3 regions of the Thalassospira indica genome follow, and region 1 is predicted to be linked to each of the others. Evidence: predicted binding sites of a transcription regulator. Region 1 holds the regulator's gene; each other region holds the start of a gene.
The links. The regulator PhoB, encoded in region 1, activates phosphate uptake and scavenging genes when phosphate is short. The targets are predictions, from matches to a motif close to TNTCATAAAACTGTCA.
Positions count from the first base shown of each region.

Region 2: the regulator PhoB is predicted to act here: its motif matches at 1,152-1,167, upstream of phnC (phosphonate ABC transporter ATP-binding protein).
Region 3: the regulator PhoB is predicted to act here: its motif matches at 3,426-3,441, upstream of DY252_RS13515 (choice-of-anchor I family protein).

Region 1 is NZ_CP031555.1:811,307-818,232, forward strand. Features, by position in the region: gene pstB (phosphate ABC transporter ATP-binding protein PstB) at 1-359, shown strand, start outside; gene phoU (phosphate signaling complex protein PhoU) at 382-1,104, shown strand; gene phoB (phosphate regulon transcriptional regulator PhoB) at 1,121-1,819, shown strand; gene DY252_RS03945 (cation:proton antiporter domain-containing protein) at 1,899-3,647, opposite strand; gene DY252_RS03950 (calcium/sodium antiporter) at 3,914-4,876, shown strand; gene DY252_RS03955 (SDR family oxidoreductase) at 4,963-5,733, shown strand; gene folB (dihydroneopterin aldolase) at 5,835-6,275, shown strand; gene uvrC (excinuclease ABC subunit UvrC) at 6,716-6,926, shown strand, end outside.
Region 2 is NZ_CP031555.1:4,068,892-4,075,817, forward strand. Features, by position in the region: gene DY252_RS19050 (IS630 family transposase) at 1-815, shown strand, start outside; gene phnC (phosphonate ABC transporter ATP-binding protein) at 1,285-2,103, shown strand; gene phnD (phosphate/phosphite/phosphonate ABC transporter substrate-binding protein) at 2,100-2,963, shown strand; gene phnE (phosphonate ABC transporter, permease protein PhnE) at 2,974-3,804, shown strand; gene DY252_RS19070 (phosphonate dehydrogenase) at 3,814-4,824, shown strand; gene DY252_RS19075 (LysR family transcriptional regulator) at 4,818-5,678, shown strand; gene DY252_RS19080 (IS5 family transposase) at 5,770-6,741, shown strand; gene DY252_RS22720 (sigma-54 factor interaction domain-containing protein) at 6,862-6,926, opposite strand, start outside.
Region 3 is NZ_CP031555.1:2,851,772-2,858,697, forward strand. Features, by position in the region: gene DY252_RS13505 (ATP-binding protein) at 1-850, opposite strand, end outside; gene DY252_RS13510 (response regulator) at 859-1,593, opposite strand; gene DY252_RS13515 (choice-of-anchor I family protein) at 1,756-3,351, opposite strand; gene DY252_RS13520 (NAD(P)/FAD-dependent oxidoreductase) at 3,546-4,592, shown strand; gene DY252_RS13525 (DUF2256 domain-containing protein) at 4,621-4,815, shown strand; gene DY252_RS13530 (DUF3253 domain-containing protein) at 4,812-5,120, shown strand; gene pgi (glucose-6-phosphate isomerase) at 5,127-6,776, opposite strand; gene DY252_RS13540 (PfkB family carbohydrate kinase) at 6,926-6,926, opposite strand, start outside.

The DNA.
Region 1 (6,926 bases):
TTCTGAAAGAAGTCAAAGATCGCCTGCAGTCACCGGCAACCGGTCTTTCCGGTGGTCAGCAGCAGCGCCTTTGCATCGCACGCGCGGTTGCCGTCAGCCCGGAAGTCATCCTGATGGATGAGCCGTGCTCGGCCCTTGATCCGATTGCGACCGCCAAGGTCGAGGAACTGATAGACGAGTTGCGTTCGAACTACACGATCGTGATCGTGACCCACTCCATGCAGCAGGCCGCCCGTGTGTCGCAGCGCACCGCGTTCTTCCACCTCGGAAAGCTGGTTGAAGTCGGTGAAACCGATCAGATCTTTACCAACCCGAAGGACGAACGCACCAAGGGTTACATTACCGGCCGCTTCGGTTAAGCGACGCCAGGAGTACGCATAAATGGCTGATGAACATACCCATATCGTAAGTTCGTTCGACGAGGAACTGACCCGTCTGAACAACATCATTTCGCAAATGGGCGGGCTTGCTGAAAGCCAGCTTATTTCCTCGATCAGATCCATCGTCAAACGCGATTCCGAACTGGCCGAGAAAGTCATCCTGTCCGATCAGCGCATTGATGTGCTCGAACAGGAAGTCCAGGACTTTGCCGTCCGTCTTCTGGCCCTGCGTCAGCCGATGGCTGATGACCTGCGTCAGGTGGTGACCGCGCTCAAGCTGTCAAACGATCTTGAACGCATTGGTGATCTTGCCAAAAACATCGCCAAACGCGCGCAGGTCCTGAACCAGATCCCGCCGATCCGCCCGGTTCAGGCGATCCCGAACATGGCCAAGCTGGCCCAGGAAATCATCAAGGATGTCCTGGATGCCTATATCGAAAGCGACGCCGAAAAGGCCCACCGGGTCTGGGAACGCGATCAGGAAGTCGACGATATGTACAATTCGCTGTTCCGCGAATTGCTGACCTACATGATGGAAGATCCGCGCAACATTACCGCATCGACCCATCTGTTGTTCATTGCCAAGAACATCGAACGTATCGGTGATCACGCAACCAATATCGCCGAAACGATCTATTACCGGATCAAGGGCGAAGACCTGCCGGGGATTGACCGGCCAAAAAACGACGCAGCGAACTTCGCTGTTGTCGAACCGAATGACTGACACGGGAGCATAGAAGATGGACCCAACGGTTCTTATCGTCGAGGACGAGGCAGCAATCGTAACCATGTTGCGCTACAACCTCGAACGCGAGGGGATGCAGGTTGTCGAAGCCGGTGACGGTGACGAAGCGTTGAAAATTCTGGCTGAAACCCATGTCGATCTGGTTTTGCTCGACTGGATGCTGCCGGTAATGTCGGGGATCGAGGTCTGCCGTCAGATCCGCCGCAAGCCTGAAAGCCGCGATTTGCCGGTGATCATGGTGACTGCACGCGGTGAAGAAGGCGACCGGATCCGCGGTCTTGATACCGGGGCTGATGACTATGTCACCAAGCCGTTTGCCATTGGCGAGCTTCTGGCCCGTATCCGCGCACTTTTGCGCCGGTCCGGTCCGGCGCAACCACAAGGGCAGTTGATCTATTCCGACATCGAAATGGATCTCGCCGCCCACCGGGTCAGCCGCAATGGAAAATCGATCCATCTTGGCCCGACCGAGTTCCGTCTGCTGCGCTATTTCCTCGAACATCCGGGGCGGGTTTTCTCGCGCGAACAGTTGCTTAACGCGGTTTGGGGGCCGAACATCTATGTCGAAACCCGCACGGTTGACGTTCATATCCGCCGCCTGCGCAAGGCGCTCAATGACGTCAAGGGCACCCGCGATATCATCCGCACGGTCCGTGCCGCGGGCTATGCGCTGGACTCTGAAACCGCTGCCTAACCCGGTTTAGAGCCTGATCTAATTAAAAAACCCCCGCAGCGATTTGCTGCGGGGGTTTTGTTTTAACGTCGTAACGTCTTCAGGTTTCTTTCTTCGCCGGTTTGTCCGCATTCTCCGACCCTGACGGTTTGCGCTGCGGGCGCGGCGCCAGTTCATTCATCAAAAGCATGTCCGCGCGGCGGAATTTGGCGATTTCGGCATCAATGTCTTCCTGCGGCACGTCGCACGCCGCCAAAACGTGATCGGATAATCTCAACCCGGTTTCGAGAACCTCCGGGATGGCGGCATCCGCCCCGTGGCGCGACAGCGGCCCGATATGGGTGATGTCCTGCGCACGGGCAAAGATCTTCAGATGCGGGTAATGCTGGCGCAAAAGGGCGACCGTCTTCTCGGTCGCATGCGGGTTCCCCATGGCAACAACCGCAATTTTTGCTTCATCCGTATGTGCAGCCCGGAAAGTTTCCGGTCTGGACCCGTCGGCAAAGTAAACCGGCAATCCTTCTGCCCGGCCCCGCGAAACCTGCTGTGCATCACTATCAAGCACCAGGAACGGAATGTTGCGCGTCTTGAGCAACCGGGCCAGAACCCGTCCAACGCGGCCGCTTCCGATCACCAGAACATGCTGGTGGATGCCCTCGGACTCTTCGGCAATCACGCCAAGCTGGTCTTCTTCCTTGGGATGAAGCTTTTCCTCGATCTTGTGACCAAGGCTGATCAGGGTCGGGGTCAGCGCCATCGAAATCGCCACCACCGGGATCAGCATCGCAGCCATTTCAAGCGGTACAGCACCATTCTGGGCGGCCAGGGCAAACATCACAAAGGCAAATTCACCGCCGGCGGCCAAGCTCATGGCTACCCGGATGGCAAGGCCGGTTTCAAACCGGATCGCACGTGCCAGAACGAACAAAACTGCCGTCTTGATCACCAGCAACAGCACCAGCCACATGACGATGGTGCCAAATTCGTTATACACAACGTCGGCATCAACCGACATGCCGACCGACATAAAGAACAGCGACAGGAACACGCCGCGGAACGGCGAAATGTCGGCTTCGATCTGATGGCGGAATTCGGTTTCGGCCAACATCACCCCTGCGATAAACGCCCCCAGCGCCATCGAAAGCCCGGAAACCTCGGTCAAGGTGCTGGCCGCCAGCACAACAAACAGCGTGCCGATGGCAAACAGTTCCGGGTTCTTGAGCGACGCGATATAGCGAAACAGCCGCGGCAACACATAGCGCCCGACGAGCAACAACAACGCGACCGACCCGAAACCAAGCAGGATGCTCATCCACGGGCTTGTTTCCGTTCCGGCGTCACCTGCGGCCTGCACCATAATCAGGAACGGACCAACCGCCACGTCCTGCAGTAACAAAATGGCAAGGGCCGCACGGCCAAACCGGGTATTGAGCTGCTTGTCATCGGAAAGCTGTTTGAGAATGATCGCGGTCGATGAAAGCGCAAGGGCGCCGGCAATCACCAAGGCCGTCGGCAGCGGGAATTCCATGACAACCAGAAGCCCCAGAAGGGCTGCCATCGACACCAGAATTTGCAAAACGCCCAGACCGGCAAACCGCCCGCCAATCACCCGCAAACGATCACGCGAAAGCTCCAGCCCGATCATGAACAGCAGGAAAACCACGCCCAGTTCGGCAACCGTGGAAATGTCTTCGCGTTCGGAAATCAGGCCAAAGCCGAACGGCCCGATAAAGAACCCGCCAATCAGAAAGCCGATGATCGAATTCGCACGCAGCTTGTGCGCAATCGGCACCGCAATGATCGCGGCAGTCAGAATAAGAAACAGCTCAAACAGGACGCTGTGATGCATGGCGAAATTCGTTCCGGAAGGCGGTCAAATAATCAATGGGTATCAGGACCTAAATCCCTGAAAATAACGAGATTACAACGATAACGAAAATAACCCTGCCAGTCGTGGGTAAATTTGCGGCATTTGCGAAATTCACCACGGAATCCTGCGATCAGGTGCTGTGGCAATTGTCACCGCCTGATGACTTGCCATTCGCGCCGCCAAATGCCATCTTCCGCGGGCCCGACAAAGGGCCGGTTTAATCGCTTTTGAAACGAGCAGATATTTTGGAACAGCTTATCCCCTATCTTCAGATCATCGCGGGTCTTGTTCTCCTGACAGCAGGTGGTGAATTCATCGTAAGGGGGGCGGTTGGTCTTGCACTTTTGCTGGGCGTTTCCAAGGTGATCGTCGGTCTGACGATTGTCGCCGCCGGGACATCGGCGCCGGAATTTGTCGTCTCGCTCAATGCGTCGCTCAAGGGCACGGCCGATATCGCCATGGGCAACGTTGTTGGCTCCAACATTGCCAATATCCTGCTTATTCTCGGTGCGGTGGCGCTTCTGAAACCCGTTGCGGCCTCGCGGGTCACCGTGGTCCGTGATGGTGGCACCATGTTGCTGGGCACGGTCCTGTTTATTGCCTTTTGCATGTTTGGCGTGATCGAACGCTGGGCCGGGGCGGTGATGCTTTGTGTGCTGGCGGCCATCTGGTACTTCACCTATCAGCACGACAAAAATTCGCCGAGCGAGGCCAGCCACCTGCACGAAGAAGAAGTCGACGAAGTCGGCGAAAAGCCCAAAGGCTGGACCAGGCCGATCATCGCCACCGTCATCGGGATTGTGGCGCTGATGTTTGGCGCCGAGTGGCTGGTTGAAGGCGGGGTCTCAGTCGCCCGACAGTTTGGCGTATCCGAAGCCGTGATTGGCCTGACCCTTGTCGCCTTTGGCACGTCACTTCCGGAACTCGCCGCATCGGTGGTTGCTGCCTTCCGCGGCCATTCCGATGTGGCGTTGGGCAATGTGTTTGGCTCCAACCTTTTGAACCTGCTTGTGATCATTGGCGGTGTGTCGCTGATCGCACCGATCCCGGTGCCTGAACAGATCATGAATTCCGATATCTGGATCATGCTGGCGGTAACCGTGGGTTTGCTCGGTGTTGCCTATGCCATGCGCAAGATTTCGCGCATCACCGGTGTTGCATTCGTGATTGCCTATCTGGTCTATGTCTTCCAACTTGTCGTAGCATAAAGCATATTGCGTTTAATCTGTTCAATCAGTTCGCGGGCCGTCTGTCCCATGACAGTCCGTACACTTTGCGAAGGATCAAGGCACCAATGACAGGTCAATTCCCGAAATCCGTTCTGATCACCGGTGCGGCAAAACGCATCGGTCGTGCATTGACCCTGGATCTGGCGCGCAACGGCTATGACATCGCCCTTCATTGCAACAGCTCGAAACAAGACGCCGAAGCCGTCGCTAACGAGGTGCGCGACCTTGGCCAAAAGGCCTGCGTCGTTTCGGCCGATCTGACCAACGAGGATGCAACCCATCAATTGGTTGCCGATGCGACCAGGCAACTCGGCCCGATCGGGGTTCTGATCAATAACGCCTCGACCTTTGAATTTGATGATGTGCAAACCGCAACCCGCGAAAGCTGGGATTTGCATATGGAAACCAATTTGCGCGCGCCGTTTATCCTCTCGCAGCAATTTGCAAAGCATCTGCCAGATAACTGTCAGGGCATGATCCTCAACCTGATTGATCAGCGTGTCTGGAACCTGACCCCGCATTTCATGACCTATACCTTGTCCAAAGCCGGGCTTTGGACCCTGACCCAGACGCTGGCATTGGCCCTTGCGCCAAAAATTCGCGTCAATGCCATCGGGCCGGGGCCGGCACTGCCTAGTAGCCGACAAACACAGGAAGATTTCGACGCGCAGTGCGAAAAAACACCCCTGAAAATAGGGACAAACCCGCAAGAGATTTGCGACGCGGTTCGATTTTTCCTTGCCGCGCCGGCCATCACCGGGCAAATGTTAGCGCTTGACGGCGGGCAGCACCTCGATTGGGCGCCCAGTGGCGAAGAAGATGCGCCCAACGAATGATGCCCGGTGGTGATCGTTAAGTCGCTGCCAGACATCGGGCCGGACATGTGTGGTTCTGTTGATCAAACTGCACAGGAAAGCAGCACAAGGAAGACCGGAATATGACCGCAGGCCTTAAACAGGATGCCAAAATTACGACATTGCCCTTTGCCGATGTGCCCCATGCAGATCGTGCAGGCAACCTGCGCCGTGTCTTCGTGCGTGACATGATCATTCACACCTCCATCGGTGTTTATGAACACGAAAAAGAAGCCCCGCAACGCGTGCGCATCAATCTCGACCTTGCCGTGCTCGAAGGCGACGGTGTTCAGAATGATGATATCACCACGGTGCTAAGCTACGAGGATCTGGTCGTCGGCACACGCCGCATCTGCCAGGATGGTCACACCAACCTTGTGGAAACCCTTGGGGAAAAACTCGCTGACATGTGTCTTGCCGATCCGCGCGTCCGCAAGGTGATCGTCAGGGTTGAAAAGCTCGACGTTTTTGAAGATGCAGCTGCGGTTGGTGTGGAAATCGAACGCCACAATATCGCGCGCTGATCGATACGCGATTTCCCGAAAAAATTTACTTTTCCAGACGGCTAATCCAAGGGACTCTTTGATTCCTCTGGCGCGAATCGCTATGGCGCTTATTCACAAGCATCTGGCGAATATGATTCAAAGGAAAATATTCATTTTTTACGACTCTATTACCGAATGATTTCACGTTGACAGTATTTTTATTGTTTAAAATCAATAAGTTAACTGTTTTGCTCAATAATTGTGCACTTCATAGAACGTTAAGACTCTCAAGGGGTGCAGGAAGTCACCCCCCGATTACCCACATAGTTATCCACAGTCTTGGTGGACATCTTTTTTGGCATGGCGATTCCCCATGGCGCGGTTGCGATGTTAATCTTTTCAGCTATGTTTCAAATCGCGTTTGCCTGTGACGGCTGTCACAACTTTGAATGTATTTTATTTAAATCTGGAGTGCCTTGATGAAACCACCTGTTTCCCCCGAAAACCCGACCGGGGATGATGCCCCGAAACGGGAAATCGGTTTGTCGCTTGATGGTGACAAGATCGATGGCGGGGCGGCAAGGGGCGTTGAGGCGATCAAAAATGCGCTGAAAACCATGCCGGGATCACCGGGCGTCTATCGCATGATCGATGACAAGGAACGCGTGCTTTACGTCGGCAAGGCCAAGA
Region 2 (6,926 bases), 1.4 Mb from region 1:
TGAGCGGTGCTCAGATCCGGGAGCTGTATATCTGGATAACGACCTTTACGCCGGACCAGTTGAAGTTTGATTTTGCCCTGTGGACTCGGGGCCGAGTGCGTGAGCTCATCCGGCAAAAGTTCAACGTCCGGTTAAGCGATGTCTCGGTCGGTCGTCTGCTTCGAAACCTGGGGCTGACGCCTCAGAAACCCCTGCATCGGGCCTACCAGCAAAAGCCAGAGGCCGTGAAACAATGGAAAGAAGAGACCTACCCGGAAATTCGCAAGGAAGCAAAAAAAGTCGGCGCCACCATCTATTTCGGCGATGAAGCCAGCATTCGGTCTGATTATCACAGTGGCACCACCTGGGCACCCAGGGGTGAAACTCCGATCATCCGTAATACGGGCAGTCGCTTCAGCATCAATCTGATCTCGGCCATCTCGCCTCGCGGCGAGCTTCGCTTTAAGACCATTCAGGGCAACATGAACACCGATGCGTTTCTTGGTTTCCTCAAGGCTCTGGTGCAAGACGTTGACAAGCCGGTTTTCCTGATCCTCGATAACCACCCGGTTCATCATGCTCGTCGGGTTCGAGACTATGTTGAGAGTCTCGACGGCAAGCTCAGGTTGTTCTTCCTGCCGCCGTACTCGCCGGAGCTGAATCCTGACGAGTCTGTTTGGGGCTATATCAAATACCATCACGTCGGTAAAAAGATCATTAACAGCAAAGAACAACTTCGGAGCACTGTTTACCGGCAGCTTCGACGTTTGCAAAAATTGCCACGACTATTGAAATCGTTTTTTGGCCATCCGGATTTGGCTTATATCTCCGGGTAATATTCGCTTACTTTATTTCGAATTAGTAAGTGCAAGGCTGTCCTTGCCCACCCTTAAGGCCACACCTTGAATTGCTGCCCGTTTCCAGATCCACCCCACCATAGTCAGCACCTGGAAGCGCGACCTATTGGAGAGCGCGTCCGACCTCCTCGAAGGCAAGAGTATAGTCGGTAAGCAATTCGATGAACTCAGCACGGACGAACTGTACCGTGAGATTCGCCGACTGACGGTGGAACGCAATTTTTGTTGCTTAAGCTCCTGGGTGGCTCGTTCCACTTTGGCTGAGCTCCATGTATTTCACAGAGCCCTTCGGAAAATCCTTGCGAACCAAAAGCACTTCATCAAACTGTCACGTCAGTGACACGACGGTGTCATCTCTCAGCTTTATCGTTCAATTGTAACTCGCAATACGGCGAGCTTATTTATTGCAAAAGGTGATCCTGTGGCCCCAACTCAATCAACCAATGTGATGCTTCGAGTCGAGAGTATGGGCGTAACCTACCCGGGAAACGTCCTCGCGCTCAAACCCACCACCGTTCACTTTCACAAGGGCGAATTCACCGTGCTACTGGGACTTTCAGGCGCGGGTAAATCCACTCTGCTTCGTTCACTGAATCACCTGGTTAAGCCCACAACCGGGAAGGTTGTGTCTGGCGAGTTTGGTGAACTGACCAACCGTAGAATCCTGCGACAGCACCGCAGCCGCACCGCCATGGTGTTCCAGCATCACCAGCTGATCGAACGATACACCGCGTTACAGAATGTGCTGACAGGCAGACTTGCGTATCACGGTACTTGGCGAAGCCTGCTTCCCCTGCCCCGGCAGGACCTGGAGTTGGCTCTGCAATGCCTCGACCGCGTAGGTCTGGCTGACAAAGCGCTTTCCCGAGTAGATCAGTTGTCCGGCGGCCAGCAGCAGCGGGTTGGAATCGCCAGAGCATTGGTGCAGCAACCATCCATGATTCTTGCCGATGAGCCCGTTGCCAGCCTGGATCCGGCCACTTCTGAAAAGGTACTCGGCCTACTGCGCGATATTTGTCAGGAAGATGGAATCACCGCGGTTATTTCCTTGCACCAATTGGAATACGCCCAGCGTTTTGCAGACCGGATCATCGGCCTTTCGAACGCTCATATCGTTTTTGACGATGCTCCTGAAAACCTGAAATCGAAACACCTGGACGAGATTTACCACCGTTCACCCAGCGTGGTAGCTGCGGAAGGCAAACCAGCCATCCATAAACCTAAGACCACCCCGATAACGACAGACGTACTGGAGATAGCACAATGAAGACAATGATTCACTCTTTGCTGGCTCTGATAATGATGCTCGGCATCCATTGGTCAGCCCATGCCGCAGATACAGACCCTGATCTTTTGAAAGTTGCCTTGCTGCCGGATGAGAACGCGTCAGAACTGATCAAGCGAAACCAACCTTTGAAGGATTACCTGGAAACCACTCTTGGTAAGGAAGTAGAACTGATTGTTACCACCGATTACTCCTCCATGATCGAAGCCATGCGTTTTGGCCGAATTGACCTGGCTTACTTTGGTCCGTTGTCCTATGTGATGGCCAAGAGTAAGAGTGACATTGAACCCTTTGCCGCCATGGTGGTAGACGGGAAGCCGACTTATCGCTCCATCATTATTGCCAATGCGGACTCTGGCGTTGGCTCCTTCGCGGATATCAAAGGCAAGAAAATGGCCTACGGTGACCGCGCATCCACTTCCAGCCACCTGATCCCCAAGGCCGTACTCCTTGAGAAGGCAGGGCTCGAAGCCGGAAAGGACTATGAGGCTCATTTCGTCGGTAGCCATGACGCTGTTGCGGTTAACGTCGCCAATGGCAATGCCGACGCCGGAGGGTTGTCCGAAGTTATCTTCGAGCATGTGATGGACCGCGGTTTGATTGATCGGAGCAAGGTCAAAGTGCTGGGCTACAGCGGTGACTTTCCTCAATACCCCTGGGCCATGCGTTCGAACCTGGCCCCTGAGCTGAAGAGCAACATTCAGAAAGCCTTTCTGCAGATCGATGACCCGGAGATTCTCGACAACCTGAAGGCTGAGGGATTCGCGGCAATTACCGACGAAGATTACGATGTCATCCGCGCTATGGGTGGCCTGCTCAATCTTGATTTCGCAAAAATGTGAGGAGTGCCCCATGAACTATACAACGACGGAACCGGCGACTCTGTCGCCGGCCCCGTCGGCCTCCGTGCTGGATGAGCACGCGAAAGGCTGGCGGAAAAAACTCGGACAGTCGCTGTTAGTGCTGCTCATCATTTTTGTCGCAAGTTGGTACGTAGGGCTGCTCAATTTCAATACACTTGCCAATGGCGTGCCAGCCATAGGCACACTCATTGGCGAATCTCTTCCACCTGACTTCACCAATGTGGCCAGCTGGGTGTCGCCGTTAATCGACACGCTTGCGATGAGCATTGCCGGTACTGCCATTGCAGTAACCTTGTCTGTGCCACTGGCATTCCTGGCTGCGCGCAACACCTCTCCACATCCGGTGGTGTTCCAAGTAACTCGAACCCTTTTAAACGGTTTGCGTTCAGTCCCGGAACTGATCATGGGCATCATCTTCGTGGCTGCTGTTGGTTTTGGGGCGTTGCCTGGCGTACTGGCGCTCGGTCTTCACTCCATTGGCATGGTTGGAAAGTTTTTTGCCGAAGCGATTGAGCATGTAGATGAGGCGCCAGTGGAAGCGACCGATGCTGCCGGCGCTACTCGCTTGCAGGTGCTCTATCACGCCGTGCTGCCACAAGCACTTCCTCAATTCGCGGACGTGTCCATTTATCGCTGGGAATACAATTTCCGTGCCTCGACCGTAATGGGCATGGTGGGTGCCGGTGGTATTGGCTTCGAATTGATGGGCTCGCTGAGAATCATGCAGTATCAGGAAGTCAGCGCCATTCTCATTGTCATCTTGTTGATGGTCACCGTCGTGGACAGTCTCAGTGGCCGCCTTCGTAAGAAATTCAAATAAGGAACGTCGATGAAACCCAAGGTTGTGATAACCCATAAGATCCATGACAGTGTTCTGGATGAACTTGCCCAAGATTGCGAGCTGGTCACCAACCAATCCGGCGCCACGTTGCCCCAGGAGGAAGTGGCTGCGCGCGTTGCAGACGCTGATGCGATGATGGCGTTCATGCCAGACCGAGTTGGAGAGGAGTTCCTACAGGGGTGTCCGCGCTTGAAGGTGATTGGTGCAGCCCTGAAAGGCTATGACAACTTTGATGTGGATGCCTGCACGCGTCATGGGGTTTGGCTGACATTTGTACCGGATTTGCTAACCGTGCCTGCTGCAGAGCTAACGGTCGGGCTGACGATCAGTCTCACCCGACAAGTCAAGGCGGCGGACCACTTCGTTCGATCCGGTGAATTTACTGGCTGGACACCACGCTTCTATGGGCAGGGGATCGAAGGCTCACGGATTGGTATTGTGGGTATGGGGGCCATCGGCCAAGCGGTGGCGCAGCGCCTGAACGGATGGGGAGCGGATTTAATCTATTCCCAGCCGGAACGTTTACCCGTGCAGCATGAGCAGGCACTGGGTTTGTCCCATACTCCCCTCAAGATGCTGCTGGCCCAGTCAGATATTGTGATCCTGGCACTGCCGCTCAATGAGCAAACCCTCCACACCATTAATCGCGAAACGCTAACAGGAATGAAACCGGGCGCATTCCTTATCAATCCCTGCCGTGGATCTGTGGTGGATGAGGGTAGTGTTCTGCAAGCGCTTCAATCCGGTCAGTTGGGGGGGTACGCCGCTGATGTGTTTGAGATGGAAGATTGGGCGAGAGAAGATCGTCCGAGGGAGATCGCCCAGGGGCTCAGGGCCCACCCCAACACGCTGTTTACTGCTCACATCGGATCGGCAGTCAGCCAGGTGCGTCTGGCTATCGAGCAACGCGCTGCTCGGAACATTCTGCAAGTGCTTCGGGGTGAGCGGCCGGATGATGCGATCAATGATCCCAGTGGCCGCGAGAGCGGCCCATGCTGAATCTTGTCTGGCTGAAGAGTTTCGTGGCGGTGCTGGACCACAACGGGTTTCAGGCCGCAGCCCGCCAGTTGGACATCGCACAACCCACACTGTCCCAGCACCTTCAAAAACTCGAAAACCAACTTGGCGTTTTATTGGTCCACAGGGGGCGCTCTGGCTGTGAGCCAACCCGGGCTGCCTTAACCTTGTTGCCTTTTGCCCGAAGTCTGCTCCGGCTGGAGGAGCAGGCGAGATCTTCCATTATGGAGGCTCGACTTCGCGTTGGGGCGAGCTCCAATATTGGGATTTATATGCTCCAGCCCTACATCCGTCGTTACAAGGAGCTGGGCGTAGGGCCCGAGGTGGATGTGGTAATAGATTCCAATCCGACTATTGCACGGCATTTATCGGACGGTGAGCTGGACGTGGCGATTATGGAGTGGTGGCATGATCTACCCGGATTCCATGCTCAGGCGTGGCGTAACGAGCCCGTTGTTCTAATCGTTCCGCCTGGTCACCCGTTAGCCCGTCGAACCGATATCGACCGCGATACGCTGTCTAACATGGCTCTGATCGGCGGCGAACCCGGCACCGGCACTGGCCGGCTTTTGGCGACCTACTTCGGTGAGCATGGGCCATTTCCGACGGTATCTATGCAGCTGGGTAGCACCGAAGCCGTCAAGCAAGCGGTTAAGGTCGGACTTGGCGCATCGTTGGTGCTTGAAAGTTCTGTACGGGAGGAGGTCCAAAATGGAAGTCTGGTGGCTATTCCCGTGAGTGAGCCTGGCCTTAGCAAGGAGCTGATGGTGATTTATCCGAGCAGCCTGGACAAACACAGGCCAGTATACTCGTTTGTTGGGCATCTCTGTGAATAGCTATTGGGTCCACCTCACGCATATCTAGGGAAGCTGCGAATAAGTCCACTGCATGGGATAATGCCCGCTGTACACGATTGAGGACGCACCGATGGATCAGCAACTTACATTCGCGGACAGCGAGTTCAGCAACAAGCGCCGTCAAACCCGCAAGGAAAAGTTTCTGGGCCGAATGGACAAGCTGATCCCGTGGGCGCGTCTCGAAGCCGTCATCGAGCCTCATTATCCCAAGGCTGGCAATGGTCGTCGACCGTATCCCTTGTCTACAATGCTTCGCATTCACTGCATGCAGCAGTGGTATACCCTCAGTGACCCCGCCATGGAAGACGCGCTGTATGAGATCGCGTCCATGCGGCTGTTCGCTCGATTGTCATTGGACAAGGCCATCCCCGATCACACCACTATCCTGAACTTCCGTCATCTTTTGGAGCGCCACGGTCTGGCTCGACAGATTTTTGAAGAGGTAAACCAATGGCTGTCTGAAGCCGGTGTCCTGCTGAAAGAGGGCTCACTGGTCGATGCCACCATCATCGAAGCTCCCTGCTCCACCAAGAACAAAACGGGCGAACGTGATCCCGAGATGCACCAGACCAAAAAAGGGAATCAATGGCACTTCGGGATGAAGGCTCACATCGGGGTTGATGCCCGCACCGGCATCACGCACAGTTTCACGACAACTGCGGCCAATGAGCACGACCTTAATCAGGCTGATCAACTGCTACACGGTGAAGAAGCATTCATCTTTGCTGATGCGGGTTACAGGGGCGCCGAAAAGCGAGACGAGCTGAAAGATGTCAGTGCGGACTGGTACATCGCAGAACAGCCAGGGAAGCTGAAGACACTGAAAAAACACCCTCGGATCAATAAGGTCAGAATCCGCACCGAGTATCTGAAAACCAGTATCCGTGCGAAAGTTGAGCATCCGTTTCGGATCATCAAGTGCCAGTTTGGTTTTGTAAAAGCCCGCTACCGTGGCCTGAAGAAAAACGACTGCAAGTTGGCCATGCTGTTCGCACTGGCCAACGTTGTGCGGGTGGATCAGATGTTGAGAGCACGGGGTTAATCCGTCTGCACTGCCTGAAAAGGTGGTTGCAGCTGGTTAAAAAGGGCTAAAAGTGTTGAATTTTCGCCTCTGAGGCGGTGACAACGACATTTCAGAGCCTTGGATCGGGCTTATTCGTAGCTACCCAAGGTTCCTATTGGTTGCCACAATAATACGCACATCAACTATGCGCTCCTCTGTAGAGC
Region 3 (6,926 bases), 2.0 Mb from region 1:
GTGTGCGCAAATCGTGCGAAATCGCGGCCAGCATCCGGGTGCGGTCCCCCAGCATCCGTGAAATACGTTCGCGCAAATCGTTATAGGCCGCGGCCATTGACCGGGCCTCGGTCGGTCCGCGTTCCTCGACCGGTGGGCCGCTGACATCATCGGCGTGATCAATGATCGCACGCGTCAGGCGCTTGAACGGCCCTGCCAACAAATCGGCAAGCCCGGCAAACACGACAAGAACCGCGGCCACCCCCATCAGGAACATCAGAAAAACCAGCGACGGCGATGAATAGTTCGCCCACAGTTCGTTATGGTGCACCAGAATGCGCTTGCCCGACGGCATCATGATTTCCACCTGCGCCTCAAGCCCCAGACGCGCGATTTCACGCGACAGTTCGGCAAAGAACAGGCTGGGATTTTCGGTGGCCTCGATGGTGGCGCGCTGTTCGGCACTCAAACGACCACGTTCGAAATGCACCTTGACCGAGGTCGGCCAGCCGGTATTGGCCAGTCGGACCGGCATGGCGATATGCTGCGCGGGTCTGGAAAACAACAACAAGGTCCCGACATCATCGGATGGCAGGATGCGCATTGTCATGCCATCGCGCGCAGCGATATCGATGATGTTTTCTTCAAATTCGGGGTTTTCGGCGATCCGTACCAGTTCGCGAATGGTAAAGCCCAGCGTATAGGCCCGGCCAATGCGTTCGTCCCGCTCGATCACGTAATAGGACGCCATGGCACTGAGGGCTGCAATGATCAGTCCGCCCAGCATCATCAGAAGAAAGATACGCCCGCCCAGCGTGCGCGGCTTGTAGCGGCGCATATAGTTGCTGAATTTTGCGAACATATCGGCCATGGGTCGGCCTAAATCGTTTGGGTGTCGGCGCAGAACTGATAGCCGATGCCGCGCACTGTCTTGATCAGTTTCGGGTTCTTGGCGTCTTTTTCGATTTTGCGGCGCAGGCGGCTGATCTGGATATCGATGCTGCGATCAAACGGAAGCGAGCTTTGCCCGCGCACAATATCGACAAGCTGTTCACGCGACAGCGCCCGCTTGTTGTTCTTGACCAGTGCCAGAAGCAACGAAAACTCGCCCGTCGACAGATGCACGGCAACGTTATCGGCGTCGCGCAATTCACGTGACCCGATATCAAGCGTCCATTCGCCGAAAATGATCTTGTGCGCCGGGGCGACTTCGTTATCAGACGGCCCAACCGCACCCGTTTCAAAGCGCCGGAACACAGCACGGATGCGGGCCAGCAATTCACGCGGGTTAAACGGCTTGGTCAGGTAATCATCGGCACCAAGTTCAAGGCCAAGAATACGGTCGGTATCCTCGCCCACCGCGGTCAGCATGACAATCGGCACCTTGGAGGTCCGTCGAACATCCCGGCACAGCGCAAAGCCGTCCTCACCCGGCAACATGATATCAAGAATCACCAGATCGATTTTCCAGTCGCGCAGTGCACGATGCATTTCATTGCCGTCGGACACGGTGGTAATGCGAAAACCGTGTTGCAACAGGAACTTCTTCAAAAGCTTCTGGATTTCCTGGTCATCATCAACGACCAGAATATGTGGTTCACGTCGCGTCGTCAGTGTCCCGAACTCCCCTGATATTCATCGGCCATGTCCCCGACCGCGGCGGGAGTTTAGTCGATATCGTCACCGGCTTGAACCGTTTTCCATCTGGCGTTTAAAAAGGAAAAAGCCGGGCAATGCCCGGCTTCCCCATATCCAGTAATCAGGGCTGTAATCGGGTTACTTCAAGTCATAAACCTTGGTGCTACCAGATACTTCCGATGCCACCACCAGCATTGCGTTGCCGGTTGGGCTGTCCTTGGCAGCGACAAACTGCAAGCCTTCCGGGGCCAGTTCACCGGCCGTATCGTTTTCCGGATTGCCCGAGAAACGGCGATCACTGTGATATGTCACGAACTGCGGATTGGTCGGGTTGGTCAGATTATAGACCATGAAGCCACCCTGACGTTCCAGCCCGATAAAGGCATAGGGCGTGCCGTTGACATAGCCACTGGCAATTCCCTCGGGTTCCGGTCCTTTGTCATCGGAACGGTTGTCACGGCTGCCGTTTTCCGTATCCGACGAGTTGAACACATTCGGATAGCGTGCCGCCAAAATCTGTTCAAACGCATCGCCGCTGTCAAAAACCATCTCGCCAGCGGCATCAAGCACCGAGAACGACCGTGCACCATAGCTGTAGATCACATCAACATCGCCATCAAAGTCGATATCGCCCTGTGCGGTTGTGGTTTTCAAACGCCCAAGATTTTCGTCCTTTTGCAGAGTGCTTGCCGTCGGGAACACACCCGGATCAAGGGTCAGTTTGCCAACGCGGGTTTCCTCGCTATAGCCGTCATAATCACGTGAATCACCCTCGTTGGCGATCAGTACCCAGTCCTTGCCATCGATATGGATCACATCAATGGTGTCAGGCATGTACATGCCCATCACTGGCCAGGTGCGGATATTGATCTTGCCGTCCTTGTCGCTGGCATCAAAGGCGTGAACCGAATAATCCTTGAAACCAAGACCAGCAACGCGTTTAACGGTTGCGGTTTCGATATCAATGATCGCGACAGCATTGTTTTCCTGCAGGGATACATAGGCGGTTTTGCTGTCCTTGGAGACGGCGATATATTCCGGTTCAACATCCTGCGCGACGCTTGATTTACCCGGGTTTGATGTCCGCATGCCATAGGGCAGCTTGCCATCATTCAGGAAGTTGAAATCAACCGTGCTAACATCGCCTGCCGACAGGTTTTCTACACCACCGGCCATGGAGATGATCGAAACACTGCCTTCCGGATCAATGGTGAAGGCATCATTGGGTTCGCCCTCGTTGGCGACCAAAACATATTTGCCATCCGGGGAAAACTTGATCATGTCGGGCAGCGCACCGACAGTCACAGCCGAGATAAAGGTGCCTTCGGTATCAAAGAAAACAGCCTGACCCGGTGACTGTTTGTCTTCGTTTTCAACGGCAACCGCGACAACACCATTCATCACGGCAACACTGTTGGCACCCTTGCCCCATATGGACAGGTCGATCGAACCGATTTTGCCAAGTTCGGACGGATTGGACATATCAAGAATGTCGATCACCTTGTCGGCACCGTTTACGACAAAGACGCGTTTTGTAACCGGGTCGAAGGCCGGGATTTCGGCCGCACTTTCATCGAGCATGCCGGTACGGTATTCGCCCATCGGCACAATCGTGATCGGATGTGCACCTGCATTGATGACATCACCAGCCATCATGGTGTGATTGGGTGTCGTGCCCGCACAGGCAGTCAAAAGCAGTGAAACAGCGGCTGTCGCCATCAATGAAGAACGCATGTTTTCCCCTTGGAATAACCTTAAACAAGTCTGGCAGACTGCGTGTTTGTTGTAACGGCTTCATGACCCGGCCATGACAGTTTCATAAATTTCTTCGCAAACGCACTGCTCCAATCACGATGTCGTTTCGTATTGAAACCATCAATAAATTTACGCCTTCGGGACGTGCCCCGGGACCCAGACAGGAGCCACACATGCCGCAGATGTCAAACCTGAATATTGCGATCATTGGTGCAGGAATGGCGGGCCTTAAGGCGGCCAGCACCCTTCATCGCATTGGCATGAATGTAACCGTGTTTGAAAAAAGCCGTGGGCTTGGCGGACGTTTGGCATCTCGGCGTACCGATTTCGGCCATTTTAATCACGGGGCGCAATACGTGACAGCCCGCGATCCCGGATTTAATGCCTTCCTGCAAGAAGCCAAAGAATTTAACGCCGCACAGAACTGGTCGCCGAACCTGCATCGCGGGACTCCGGCCCCGACCCAATCGGGCGTGGCATTGTCACCGATCGCACGCCATCTCGGCAATCTGGCAGAAGAGTCCTGGTATCAGGGTGCGCCGCAGATGAACAAACTGATCGGCCCATTGATCGATACTTTCCCGATCCAGAAACAGCATCGCATCGTCGGGATCGAACCGACTGGTCCGCGCAGTTTTATGCTGCATGATGATCTCGATGGCAGGTTCGGCCCGTTTGATGGCGTGATCGTGACCGCCCCTGCCCCGCAAACCGCCGAACTTTTGCGTCCGCTTGCCCCGCGCTATTCCCCGATTGACGAGGTTGTCATGGCGCCGTGCTGGGCGGTGATGGCGGCGTTTGAAACGCCGCTTCCGACCGGCTTTGACGCGATGCTGCATCCCAGCCCCGAAATCAGCTGGGCCGCACGCAGCAGCCAGAACAATGACATGTTCCACCGTCGCACACCCGATCCGTGGGTCCTGCACGCCAGCCCGGAATGGTCACGTCAGCACCTTGAAGAAGACAAGGACCGCGTGATTGAAAAGCTGCTGGCCGCCCTTCGTGATGTCAGTGGTGTGAAACTGCCGGAACTTCATTCGGTGCAGGCCCATCGTTGGCGTTATGCGCGGACTGAATTGCCACTTGGCAAAAGTCACCTTAACGGCATGAACGGCCGGGTGATTGCCGCAGGCGACTGGTGCCTTGGCGCACGGGTCGAGGCGGCCTGGCGCAGTGGCCGGTCCGCTGCACATGCCATGGTCGAAGCCCTGATCGGATAATCGGTAAACGTCATCCGAACACAGTATCATGCCGCAAAATGCCAATGGACATAGTCACAGCAAATCAGACCTGCCGCAGAAAACCTGCGTGACATGCGCCCGCCCGTTTAACTGGCGGCGCAAATGGAAGGATTGCTGGGAGGAGGTTCAATATTGCTCTGACCGGTGCCGACGCCAGCGAAAACAACCTGCAAAAACCGACATGCAGGACCAATTATCATGATGTTTGACCAAAAAGACGAAGATCAGCCAACCTATGCCATCCTGCGCCAGCGCGTGATTGATCTGGCAACAGAGCGCGGGCCGGACAAAACGATCTGCCCGTCCGAAGTTGCCAAAACCTTTGGCTCCTACTGGCGGGATTTGATTCCGCGCGTGCATCAGGTGGCAGAACAACTGTGTGCCGAGCGCAAACTGACATTTGAAAAGGGCGGCCTGACATTTGAAAAGGGCGGCATCAGCCATGGCCAAAACCGCCCTTCGGGTCATTATCGATTGCGCATCGTCGCCGATGATCAGGACGACTAATCCAGCTTATGCGCCACGCAAGGCATGCAGGCGCTTGATCAGACCGGCGGTCGATGCATCACGCGATCCGGCATCTTCCTTGCCCTCAACCATCGGAAGCAGTTCCTTGGCAAGCTGCTTGCCAAGCTCAACGCCCCACTGATCATAGGAATTGACGTTCCAGATGATGCCCTGAACAAAGATTTTGTGTTCATACATCGCGACCAGTCGGCCAAGGGTGAAGGGATCAAGTTGCTTATAGAGGATCATGGTGCTGGGCTTGTTGCCATCAAACACCTTTTGCGGTGCCAGCACATCAATCTCGGCCGGTGACAGGTCACTGCCAGAAAGCTCTTCACGGACTTCGGCCTCGGTCTTGCCGCGCATCAATGCCTCGGCCTGTGCAAGGCAGTTCGACACCAGCTTGTCATGATGGTTCGCCAACGGATGCAGCGCATTGGCCGCCACGATGAAATCAACCGGGATCAGTTCGGTACCCTGATGGATCAGTTGATAAAACGCATGCTGGCCGTTTGTCCCCGGCTCACCCCAGATGATCGGGCCAGTTTCATAGGCAATCGGTTTGCCATCGCGGGTGACTGATTTGCCGTTACTTTCCATATCGGCCTGCTGCAGATAGGCCGGCAGGCGTGACAGGTGCTGATCATAAGGCAGGATGGCTTGGCTCGATGCCCCCAGCACATTGCGATACCACACCCCGATCATACCAAGGATCATGGGAATGTTGGTTTCAATCGGGGCTGTTTTGAAATGGTTGTCCATTGCCTGCGCACCGCGCAGAAGTTCTTCGAACTTGTCATACCCGACGGCCAGAATGATCGGCAGACCGATTGCCGACCACAGGCTGTAACGTCCGCCAACCCAATCCCAGAAACCGAATGCATTGTCGGTATCAATGCCAAATGCCGCGACCTTATCAAGCGCGGTTGAAACCGCAACGAAATGCTTGGCGACGGCGGCTTCGTCTTTCAGCATCCCGACAAGCCAATCACGCGCCGAATAGGCGTTGGTCAGTGTTTCGTCCGTCGTGAAGGTCTTGGACGCGATTATGAAAAGCGTCGTTTCCGCATCAAGGAATTTCAGCGTATCGACAATATGCGCGCCATCGACGTTGGACACGAAATGGCAGCGAATGCCATCGATGTGATATGGCCGCAGCGCCTCGTTGACCATGACCGGGCCAAGGTCGGAGCCGCCAATACCGATATTGACCACATCGGTGATTTTCTTGCCGGTATGGCCCTTCCATTCACCGGAATGCACGCGTGCCGCGAAGTCCTTCAAACGGCCAAGGACCTCCTTGACCGCCGGCATGACGTCTTCGCCGTCAACCTCGACCGGGCCACCATCAAGATTGCGCAGCGCCGTATGCAGGACTGCGCGGTTTTCGGTGACATTGATCCGATCACCATTAAACATCCGGTCGCGCCAGCCTTCAACGTTGGCCGCCTTGGCAAGCTCAACCAGGGCCGCCATCACATCGTCGGTGATCAGGTTTTTGGAATAATCAACAAACAGGTCATTGAGGGCCGCACTGTATCGTTCAAAGCGCGCAGGATCGTTGGCAAAAGCCTGACGCAGATTGAGCTTTTCGGAAACTTCCGCGCCCAGTTGATCGAGTTTATCCCAGCTTGCGGTCATTTTATCAGCAGACATACCACCCTCGGCCCATTCAAATTTATTCGTAACAATACGGTGCTGTTGCCAACAGGCTAACACGCGTTTCAAACCATGTGTGGGACAGTTTGCAGCACGCGGCGGCAAGATTATGGCCGCCGCGTGATTTTTCATTTACGCCTGTGATCT